DNA from 3 places in the Mesorhizobium sp. M7A.F.Ca.ET.027.02.1.1 genome. Region 2 is predicted to be linked to each of the others. Evidence: riboswitches for the same ligand, from Rfam matches in the RefSeq annotation. Region 2 holds a riboswitch; each other region holds the start of a gene.
What was found. Region 2 has a riboswitch for thiamine pyrophosphate ahead of EN749_RS08870 (YkoF family thiamine/hydroxymethylpyrimidine-binding protein). Riboswitches for the same ligand answer to the same signal wherever they lie in the genome.
Positions count from the first base shown of each region.

Region 1: it holds a riboswitch for thiamine pyrophosphate, as region 2 does, so the genes downstream of both, thiC (phosphomethylpyrimidine synthase ThiC) here and EN749_RS08870 (YkoF family thiamine/hydroxymethylpyrimidine-binding protein) in region 2, are expected to answer to the same signal.
Region 3: it holds a riboswitch for thiamine pyrophosphate, as region 2 does, so the genes downstream of both, thiB (thiamine ABC transporter substrate binding subunit) here and EN749_RS08870 (YkoF family thiamine/hydroxymethylpyrimidine-binding protein) in region 2, are expected to answer to the same signal.

Region 1 is NZ_RZOL01000011.1:18,703-21,968, reverse strand. Features, by position in the region: gene thiC (phosphomethylpyrimidine synthase ThiC) at 1-1,827, opposite strand, end outside; TPP riboswitch at 1,931-2,047, opposite strand; gene EN749_RS02815 (hypothetical protein) at 2,169-2,396, opposite strand; gene EN749_RS39540 (hypothetical protein) at 3,059-3,266, opposite strand, start outside.
Region 2 is NZ_RZOL01000052.1:2,984-6,249, forward strand. Features, by position in the region: gene EN749_RS08855 (glycosyltransferase family 39 protein) at 1-302, shown strand, start outside; gene msrA (peptide-methionine (S)-S-oxide reductase MsrA) at 435-953, shown strand; gene EN749_RS08865 (hypothetical protein) at 1,047-1,376, opposite strand; TPP riboswitch at 1,572-1,685, shown strand; gene EN749_RS08870 (YkoF family thiamine/hydroxymethylpyrimidine-binding protein) at 1,676-2,284, shown strand; gene EN749_RS08875 (ABC transporter permease) at 2,379-3,140, shown strand; gene EN749_RS08880 (ABC transporter ATP-binding protein) at 3,137-3,266, shown strand, end outside.
Region 3 is NZ_RZOL01000047.1:15,156-18,421, forward strand. Features, by position in the region: gene EN749_RS08260 (ABC-F family ATP-binding cassette domain-containing protein) at 1-603, opposite strand, end outside; gene EN749_RS08265 (thiamine diphosphokinase) at 605-1,249, opposite strand; TPP riboswitch at 1,337-1,451, shown strand; gene thiB (thiamine ABC transporter substrate binding subunit) at 1,495-2,493, shown strand; partial or broken gene EN749_RS38650 (precorrin-3B synthase) at 2,521-2,681, opposite strand; gene thiP (thiamine/thiamine pyrophosphate ABC transporter permease) at 2,734-3,266, shown strand, end outside.

The DNA of each region.
Region 1 (3,266 bases), on a different contig from region 2:
TTTGGGAGCCTCCGGCACGACCGGTACGCCAGTCTCGTCCGCCGGCATGTAGAGATCGCCGCCCTCCCGGTATTTTGCCGCCATTGCCGCCATGCCTTCCTTCTGAGCCTCGGCACGGATGTCGTGGGAAATGCGCATGGAGCAGAATTTCGGCCCGCACATCGAACAGAAATGTGCCAGCTTGTGCGCCTCCTTGGGCAAGGTCTGGTCGTGGAAGGACCGTGCGGTTTCGGGGTCGAGCGACAGGTTGAACTGGTCCTCCCAGCGGAACTCGAAGCGCGCGCGCGAAAGGGCATCATCCCTGGTTTTCGCTGCCGGATGGCCCTTCGCCAGATCGGCTGCATGGGCGGCTATCTTGTAAGTGATCACCCCAATCTTGACGTCGTTGCGGTCGGGAAGGCCGAGATGCTCTTTCGGCGTGACGTAGCAAAGCATTGCGGTGCCGAACCAGCCTATCATGGCGGCACCTATCCCTGAGGTGATGTGGTCATAGCCCGGCGCGATGTCGGTCGTCAGCGGCCCCAACGTGTAGAACGGCGCCTCACCGCACACTGCGAGCTGCTTGTCCATGTTCTGCCTGATCTTGTGCATGGGGACATGGCCCGGGCCTTCGATCATCACCTGGCAGTCCTTTGCCCAGGCAATCTTGGTGAGTTCTCCAAGTGTTTCCAGTTCGGCGAATTGCGCCGCGTCGTTCGCATCGGCGATTGAACCGGGACGAAGGCCGTCGCCGAGCGAGAAGGAAACGTCATAGGCTCTGGCGATGTCGCAGATCTCCTCGAAATGCTCGTAGAGGAAGCTCTCCCGGTGATGGTGCAGGCACCATTTGGCCATGATCGAGCCGCCGCGCGAGACGATGCCCGTGACCCGGTCGACGGTCAGCGGTATGTAGTGCAGCCGCACGCCGGCGTGGATGGTGAAATAGTCGACGCCTTGCTCGGCCTGCTCGATCAGCGTGTCGCGATAGACCTCCCAGTTGAGGTCCTCGGCGATGCCGCCGACCTTTTCGAGCGCCTGATAGAGCGGCACCGTGCCGATCGGCACCGGTGCATTGCGCACGATCCAGTCGCGGATGTTGTGGATGTTGCGGCCGGTCGACAGGTCCATCACCGTATCGGCGCCCCAGCGGATCGCCCACACCATCTTTTCGACCTCTTCGGCCATCGACGATGTGACAGCCGAGTTACCGATGTTGGCGTTGATCTTCACCAGGAAATTTCGCCCGATGATCATCGGTTCGCTCTCGGGATGATTGATGTTGGCGGGAATGATTGCGCGTCCGCGCGCCACCTCGTCGCGCACGAATTCGGGTGTGACGAAATCTGGGATCGCCGCGCCGAAGGCTTCGCCGTCGCGTTGCAGCTTGCCGCGCATCACCTCGCGGCCGAGATTCTCGCGGATGGCTACGAACTCCATTTCTGGCGTGATGATGCCGGCGCGCGCATAGGCAAGTTGGGTCACCGCCTTGCCCTGCTTGGCCTTGAGCGGCCGATTGCGTATCGGAAATTCCGGTGTCAGGCGCTCGCCGGTGGCGAATCCATTGTCTTCCGGCCGGACGTGGCGGCCGTCATAGGCTTCGACATCGCAACGCGCCGTGACCCATTCGTGGCGAAGCCGGGCAAGGCCTTTTTCGATGCTGGTTTGGACTGATGGATCGGTGTAGGGGCCGGACGGATCGTAGACGGTGACGGGCGGTTCGCCGGCCGTCGGATGGACGGAAATCTCGCGCATCGGCACCCTGATCTGCGGGTAGAGGACGCCGGGCTTGTGGATTTTCCGCGAGGCGGGCAGTGGTCCCGTCGACACGGCGGGGGTGAGGGCATTCATCGTGAGGCTCCTTTGCTCATGCATTGGAGACCCAGTTCTGTGCCGGAAGGATGAAAAGACGCTTCTGTAGACCTGCTGCAGCAGGACCTCGGGCGTAAACTCCCGCAAAGCGCTTGCACCGTCCCTACGCCAGTATGAACTGGATCAGGTTCAACGGGTCACTGCGCCGCGAAAGCCAGCAGTATCTCAGCCCCTTACCGGGACTCCCCTGGTGAATGCCTCAAGTTGAATGGGCCGGTGCTGCTTTGTCAAGCGCCTTCGGGCGCCTTCGGGCGCCTTCGGCCGGTGGCGACGTCCGGCGGCCGGCCGAGCGGAGAGCTCGCGCATGCATCGGGGACAAGTCACGCCCCGTAGACCAGGGCTGGAATGGCCAAAGTCTCATTCGCTTCGTGAAGGATGGAAAAACTGTATCGGCCATGTGCGTCGAGATCGACCGAGTAGCTCAGGCGGTCACGGATGTGGTTATCCTGGTCGAAGGCGACGATTTGCGGCTTCAGCGAGGTGATTTGCACCACGTCCAGGTAGATGGAGTTGCAGATATGATCTGGTCGTCGGGCTGGCAGGTGCAAGCGGCCGCTCTATTCAGGATGCGGCATCGGCGGCGTTCCCGATACCAATGATATCTTGCGGGCAACTTATGCAATCACCGGCTTCGTAAAACCCGACGGCGGCGGCCGTGTCCTGGCGCTGAGGATGTGCCGCTGTTCCAGCAGAGAAATCGCGTGGGCGCGGAGTTTTCGCTCTGCGAGGAAGAGTTGACGCAATCGTTTAGCTTGCTTGCAGTTCGTAGAGACCCGCCTTTGAAAGCAACTAAGCTATTGCATTGATATGTTGGTGCGCGATCGATCGCTACATAGCCGGCCGCCATTATCCGAGTATTGATCCGCCGGTGTTCGTGTTGCCGTATATGGCAATCCCTGCGAGATCGTCGCGGCCGGATCGGCCGCACCCTCTAGTCATAAAAGGGGAAGCGACCGAGAATTCCGCTGCCGAAAACTTCTCTGGCTTGGCTATGCATGCGGTAGATGAGATCGCCGCCTACCGCGACCTGGTCGAGGAAGGCATCGACGCCCAGTTCGGACAGCCTGGTTATCGCAATGCGTTAGCGGCTCAGACTTGCGGTCTCGAGAGCGGCCTTTGGGGGTCACCTCTTTTTTGTTTCAGAGGTTGGAAGACGGCTGCTCGTTACCCAATAGAAATGGCGACTACGGAACGCGATCGATCGCGGCCATCAGGAAACACCTGTCTTCGGCTCAACCTCGACATGGCGTCCGATCGACCGCAGATATACAGCTATCTCGTCCATGAGATGATCGCGTTCGCCGTAGATCTCAGCAATCCTGCGCAGCTGTGGCTCGACGGACCTCCGTTGCGCCGGCGTCAAATCAGCATCGCCAAAGACATATCCCAAGTTGCCAATCGCGCAAATGTTGCAGCCG
Region 2 (3,266 bases):
CCCGCATCGCGTTGCTGGCGGGCCTCAACGCCTATGACAAGCCGTCGATCTTCACAGACCTCGACATGCGGCTCGCCCCCTGGATCACCAGCCAGCGGCTGCGCGATCACGGCATGCTTCTGGTCTGGCCCGGGAGCGGCGTGCCACCTCGGCTGCTGGCGTGGCTGGGAAACATCCCGGTCAAGACCGTTCTTTTCGACTGGTCGCTCAGGGCACCACCGGTGGCGATCAGCTTTGCCGCCATTCCGCCTGGCATGAAGCTACTGGGTTTGATCGACAGCCTCGCCCAACCGAGCAATTGAGGTAGATCCACCGCGTCCGCTGGACGAAGCAGGTGACAATGCCCATTTATGGCGAGACCACTTGCTTTCACGCAATTCCAGACGGAAAACCGCCACACACTTTTCCCGGAATTGCTTTTGAGGAGACGTGACATGGCGACTTCGACCGAACGTGCAGTCCTTGCCGGCGGCTGTTTCTGGGGCATGCAGGATTTGATACGGCGCTATCCCGGCGTCATCTCCACCCGTGTCGGCTACAGCGGCGGCGACGTGCCCAACGCCACCTACCGCAACCACGGCACCCACGCCGAAGCCATCGAGATCAATTTCGATCCGGCCATCATAAGCTATCGCACGCTGCTGGAACGCTTTTTCCAGATCCACGATCCGACGACCCGCAACCGCCAGGGCAACGATGTCGGGACGAGTTATCGCTCGGCGATCTATTACACCAGCGACGAACAGAAGCGCGTCGCCGAGGACACCATCGCCGATGTCGATGCCTCGGGCCTGTGGCCGGGCAAGGTCATCACCGAAGTCGCACCCGTTGGTCCGTTCTGGGAAGCCGAGCCCGAGCATCAGGACTATCTGGAGAAATATCCCAACGGATACACCTGCCACTTCGTCAGGCCAGGCTGGAAGCTGCCGGTTCGCGAGACGGCGGTTTCGTAGAGTTCAAGGTTGTACCAAGCCCCGATCCCCGCGTCGTGGTAGAACAAAGCCGCGGAGGTTGTGCTCCGCGGCTTTGGTTCGATCGCGTGCAGATTACTTGCCGCAATTGTTGTCGTTGACTGTCGGCGAGGTGGTGCCCGGGGAGGTGCCGTTGGCATCTGCCTGCGCCCCCTGCGGACTTGCCGGGCAATTCTGATCCGCGTTTGAATTCATATCTCCTACCGTGCCAGTCGTGCTGTTGGTCGTGCCCGGGTCGACAGTGTCCGGCTCGACCGTATTCGGTGAAGCCGGCGTGTTCGGCTCAACCGTCACCGATTTGCCGCTGCCGCTTCCATTTGCGTTGTTGCTGCCGGCGCTTTGCGCCATGGCTGACGCGGCCAGACCAATGGTGAGAACCGAAGCTGCGAGGATTTTCATGAACATGGTTTGTCTCCATTTCTGTGAAGTCGTCGCTTGTTTTCTACGAAAGTGATCGCGTTGCGACTGTGGGGACAACCGGTCGCAGCGGCGAAGGTTCCCGACAAAATTCCGCACAGGCGCACCGTGACTGGCGCAATGCTTTTGGCGCAGTGCTCTGAAAAAACGGCTTTCCCTTGAACTCGAATGATGCTTTAAGGCGCACATCCACAGGGGTGCTCCGTACGGTCGGGGCTGAGACGGGGGCGGCAAGCCCACAGACCCTAGAAGCTGATCTGGGTAATACCAGCGGAGCGAGGCGGGCGATGTTTTCAGGCGCACAGATTTCCCTATACCCCATGACCGACGATTTCGTCGGTGTCATTCTTGGCGCGCTCGGTGCGCTCGATCCCTGGCGCGACAAGCTCAGGATCGAGACCGACGACATCTCGACCTTGCTGGTCGGGCCGCCCGAAGTGCTGTTTCCCGCCATGCGCGACCTCTTCGTGGCGGCGGCACGCAGCGGCAAACATTGCGTGTTGTCGGCCACCATCTCGCGCGGGTGCCCTGGCGAGCCGGATGATCCGATCTGCCGCTCCGATGCACTTGGCGGGCCTGTTGGGCCACTCGGCCCGCGCAAGGATGCGGCCATCGCGGCGGTGCGCAATGCTGCTGCCACCGGCCAGCCGGCGGCGGCGCAGTTCTCGCTCTATGTGATGGGCACCGACGACCACATGGACGAGATCTACGGCTGCATCGATTTTCTCAAGCAGTCCGGCGTCTATGAGCGTTCCAAGCATTTCTGCACGAAACTGCGCGGTGATGCCGGTGCGATCTTTTCGGCGCTGGACGAGGCCTTCTGCCGCTTCGGACCAGGCGCCGGCCACGTAACCCTCGACGTCACGGTCTCGGCCAACAGCCCGTCGGCTGTCTGAGCCAGCCGCGCTTTCGCGCTGCCGTCAAAGGTTATCTCCCGTGGCCACATCATCAGTCGCTTCGCGCCCGATCGCGAGCCTTCTTGTCAAGGCAATGCCGGCCATGATCTCGGTCGGTTTGCTCCTGCTGGCGTGGGAGCTTTATGCCACCTATTCCGGCATCAGGCCGACGACACTGCCGGCGCCGTCGCGCGTTTTCGAGCAAGCGCTGCTCAATCGCCAGGCGCTGGCCGACAACGCCATTCCGACCATCGGCGCCACGCTGCTCGGCTTTGCCTGTTCGCTCAGCGCTGCCTTCGTGCTGTCAATGCTGGTCGACTTCTTCCAGCCGCTGCGGCGTGCGATGTTTCCTGTCTTAATCGTCAGCCAGACCTTGCCGCTGGTGGCGATCGCGCCGCTGGTGGTGCTCTGGTTCGGCTTCGGGCTGGCGCCCAAGATCATGCTGGTGGCGCTGGTTACCTTCTTTCCGATGCTGGTTGCGTTGGTCGAGGGTTATGAGTCGACCGAGGCCGAGATCGGGCAAATGCTGCGCGCCATGGGGGCAGGGCGCTGGCGCATCTTCGTGCTGGCACGGCTGCCTTCGGCGCTGCCCTATTTCTTCGCTGGTTTGAGGATCTCCATCACCTACGCCGTGGTCGGCGCGATCTTCGCCGAATATGCGGGGGCCGCGAAGGGGCTGGGCATCTACATGCTCAACGCCAAGAACAATTTCCGTCCTGACCTGGTTCTTGCCGCCGTCGGAGTGAGTGCCGCGCTGACACTTGTCCTGTTCGGGTCGACTGTACTGCTGCAGCGCCTCGCGATGCCCTGGGAGCGGGCCGGCAAGGAAACCGCCGGGAAGGGGGCCTGGCGATGAACCGGCTCGAGCTGCGGCATGTGCGCAAGGCGTTCGGTGGGCTCGACGTGCTGGCCGATATTTCGCTTAGCGTCGGCGCTGGTGAATTCGTCTCGATCCTTGGACCCTCGGGCGCCGGCAAATCGA
Region 3 (3,266 bases), on a different contig from region 2:
AAAGCCCTTGTCCAGCCTGCGGGTCTGGCCGCGATCGAGCCAGATGGTGGCGCGCGACACACGTTCGAGAAAGCGGCGGTCGTGCGAGATGACGATCAGTGCCGAGGAGGTGCGGATGAGTTCTTCTTCCAGCCATTCGATGACCGAGAGGTCGAGATGGTTGGTCGGCTCATCGAGCAGCAGGATGTCTGGCTCCGGCGCCATGACGCGGGCAAGGGCAGCACGCCTCGCCTCGCCGCCCGACAGGTCGTTCGGACGTTCCTCACCCGACAGTCCGAGATGCTCCATCAGATAGCTGGCGCGGTAGGGATCGTCGGCAGGGCCAAGCCCGGCCTCGACATAGGCGCGGACAGTGGCAAAGCCCTCCATGTCGGGCATCTGCGGCAAATAGCGGACAGTTGCCGAAGGCTGGCGGAACACCTCACCGTCCTGCGGCTCGATCAGGCCGGCGGCGATCTTCAGCAGGGTCGACTTGCCCGACCCGTTGCGGCCGACCAGTGCGATCTTGTCGCCGGCCGAAGCCGTCAAGGCGGCGCCATCGAGCAGCGGCGTGCCGCCGAAGGTCAGTTTTATCCCGTCGAGGTTGAGAAGGGGCGGGGCCATGTCAGCTTTCAGGTAAGGGATAGGGATGAGCGAGCAGCATCGCGCGGCCATGGCCGAGCGCGATTTCGAGGCGGCCCTTGACCTCGTTGGAAATGGTCAGCGACGAACCGAAGGCCACCTTGACGTGGTTCAGCGGCCATTTGGCGCCGGTGACGGTCAACCCGGCAAGCTCGGAAAAGCCGAGCACCGAAAACAGCGTGCCATCGGCATAGTCGAAGCCGGCCGTTCCGCGCAGCAGGGGAATGCCTTCCTGGGCGCCGCTGGTCAGGAGCACATCGGTCCCTGCTTCGGCCAGCCGCAAGGCAAGCGCCAGATGCAGGAAAGCGTGGTCGGCGCGCTTGCCGCCGAAAGCACCGGCGAGCACCAGCCGGGTCGCGCCGCGCTCGAGTGCTGCGGCGATGGCAAGTTCGCCATCGGTCTGGTCCTTTTCCGCCGGGAAGGTCCGGCGCGGCACGGAAGCGAGATCGTCCGGCAGGTTTGCCGGCACGGAATCGAAATCACCCACCCACAGCTCCGGCACGAGGCCCAGCAACTGCGCATGGCCTATGCCGGCGTCGGCGGCGATGACGCGGGAGCCTTCGGCCTGGCGGTCGAGCCGTGGCGTGCGGATGAGATCGCCGCCAAGCAGGATGGTGAATGTGCTCATATCGTGTGGCCCTTACCAGCCCGGCACGGGAAACGGAAGGCGGCAAACTCCCACTTGCGTGGCGGATCGGCCCGGCCTATGTGTCGAAACGCTCTAACGGGGTGCCGGACGCGATCTTCGCGGACCGGCTGAGAGGCAGTCTCGCCAACCCGCTGAACCTGATCCGGTTTGTACCGGCGGAGGGATTAGACGTTTCGGACAGTCCGACGCCTCAATTCCTTTCAATTCGAACGAAGGAGGCGCCGATGCGCACGCTTTTATACGCTCTTGTTTCAGCAACGGTCGTGGCCTTGTCCGGACCGGCCTTGGCCAAGGACAAGCTCACCGTCTACACCTATGAGAGTTTCACCGCCGATTGGGGTCCGGGTCCCGTGGTGAAGAAGGAATTCGAGGCCGAATGCAGCTGCGATGTCGAGTTCGTCTCGGTCGCCGACGGCGTCGCGTTGCTCAACCGCGTCAGATTGGAAGGCGCATCGACCAAGGCCGATATCGTGCTTGGCCTCGACACCAATCTCACCGCCGATGCCAAGGCGTCAGGCTTGTTCGCGCCGCATGGCGGCGTAACTGGTGTCAACGTGCCGGGTGGCTGGAGCGACGATACTTTTGTCCCCTTTGATTACGGCTATTTCGCTGTCGTCTACGACACCGAGAAGCTGAAGAACCCGCCGAAAAGCCTGAAAGAGCTGGTCGAAGGCAGTGCCGACGACAAGATCGTCATCCAGGATCCACGCACCTCGACGCCGGGCCTCGGCCTGCTTCTGTGGGTCAAGTCGGTTTATGGCGACAAGGCGCCGGAGGCCTGGGCCAAGCTCAAGCCGAAGGTGCTGACCGTGACGCCGGGCTGGAGCGAGGCCTATGGGCTGTTCACCAAGGGCGAGGCGCCGATGGTGCTGTCCTACACGACGTCGCCGGCCTATCACATGATCGCCGAGAACACCGGGCGCTACCAGGCGGCCTCCTTCGAGGAGGGCGAGTATCTGCAGATCGAGGTGGCGGGTATCACCACGACGGGAGCCAAGAATCCGCTGGCGGCCAAGTTTATGGCCTTCATGACCGGGCCTAAATTCCAGGATGCCATTCCCGAGACCAACTGGATGTTCCCGGCCGGCAAGACCGACAAGCCGCTCAATCCGGCCTTTGACAAACTGGTCAAGCCGACCAAGACCTTGCTGTTCAGCCCGCAAGAGGTCGCTGCCAATCGCAAGGCCTGGGTCGATGAATGGCTTGCGGTGATGAGCAAATAAGTTTGCTATCGAAGATGAGTGCTCTACGGCGCCCCCCTCTGTCCTGCCGGACATCTCCCCCGCTTGGGGGGAGATTGGCTGCCATCGGCGATTTCGCCAATCGCCAATGCTGCTGGAGTGAGCGAGGCGTCGAAATTGCCAATCTCCCCCCTTGTGGGGGAGATGTCCGGCAGGACAGAGGGGGGCGCGAAGGAACGCAATCCTTTGTAAGTGCCGCGATCCGGAGATTGGTGGTCCGGCGTGCGACGCGCAGCCTCTGATCCCCGCGTCAGCGCCGGCATTGTCGCGCTTGCCGCGATCGCGCTGCTGATCGGCGGCGCGTTTGCCGGCCTGCTTTTCGAGGGCGCCCATGATTTCTCGGGCGCCTGGGCAGCCTTCGATCCCTATCTGCTTCGCGTCATTCGCTTCACGCTCTGGCAAGCGGCGCTCTCGACGCTGCTTTCGGCCATCCCGGCGCTGTTCGTGGCGCGCGCTCTGTCGCGACATCCACGTTTCTTCGGCCGCGCCTTCATCCTGCAGATCTTCGCCGTGCCGTTGGCGCTGCCGGCTATTGTCGCAGCGCTCGGCATTCTGGCGCTTTATGGCCGTGCCGGCTATTTCGCCGGCGTGCTTGCCTTGATCGGCGGCGGAAGCTGGCCGGGTATCTATGGCCTGTCCGGCATCCTCGTCGCCCATGTCTTCTTCAACCTGCCGCTGGCGACGCGGCTGTTCCTCGAGGCGCTGCAGACCATACCGGCCGACCAATGGCGGTTGGCGAGCCAACTCGGCATGGC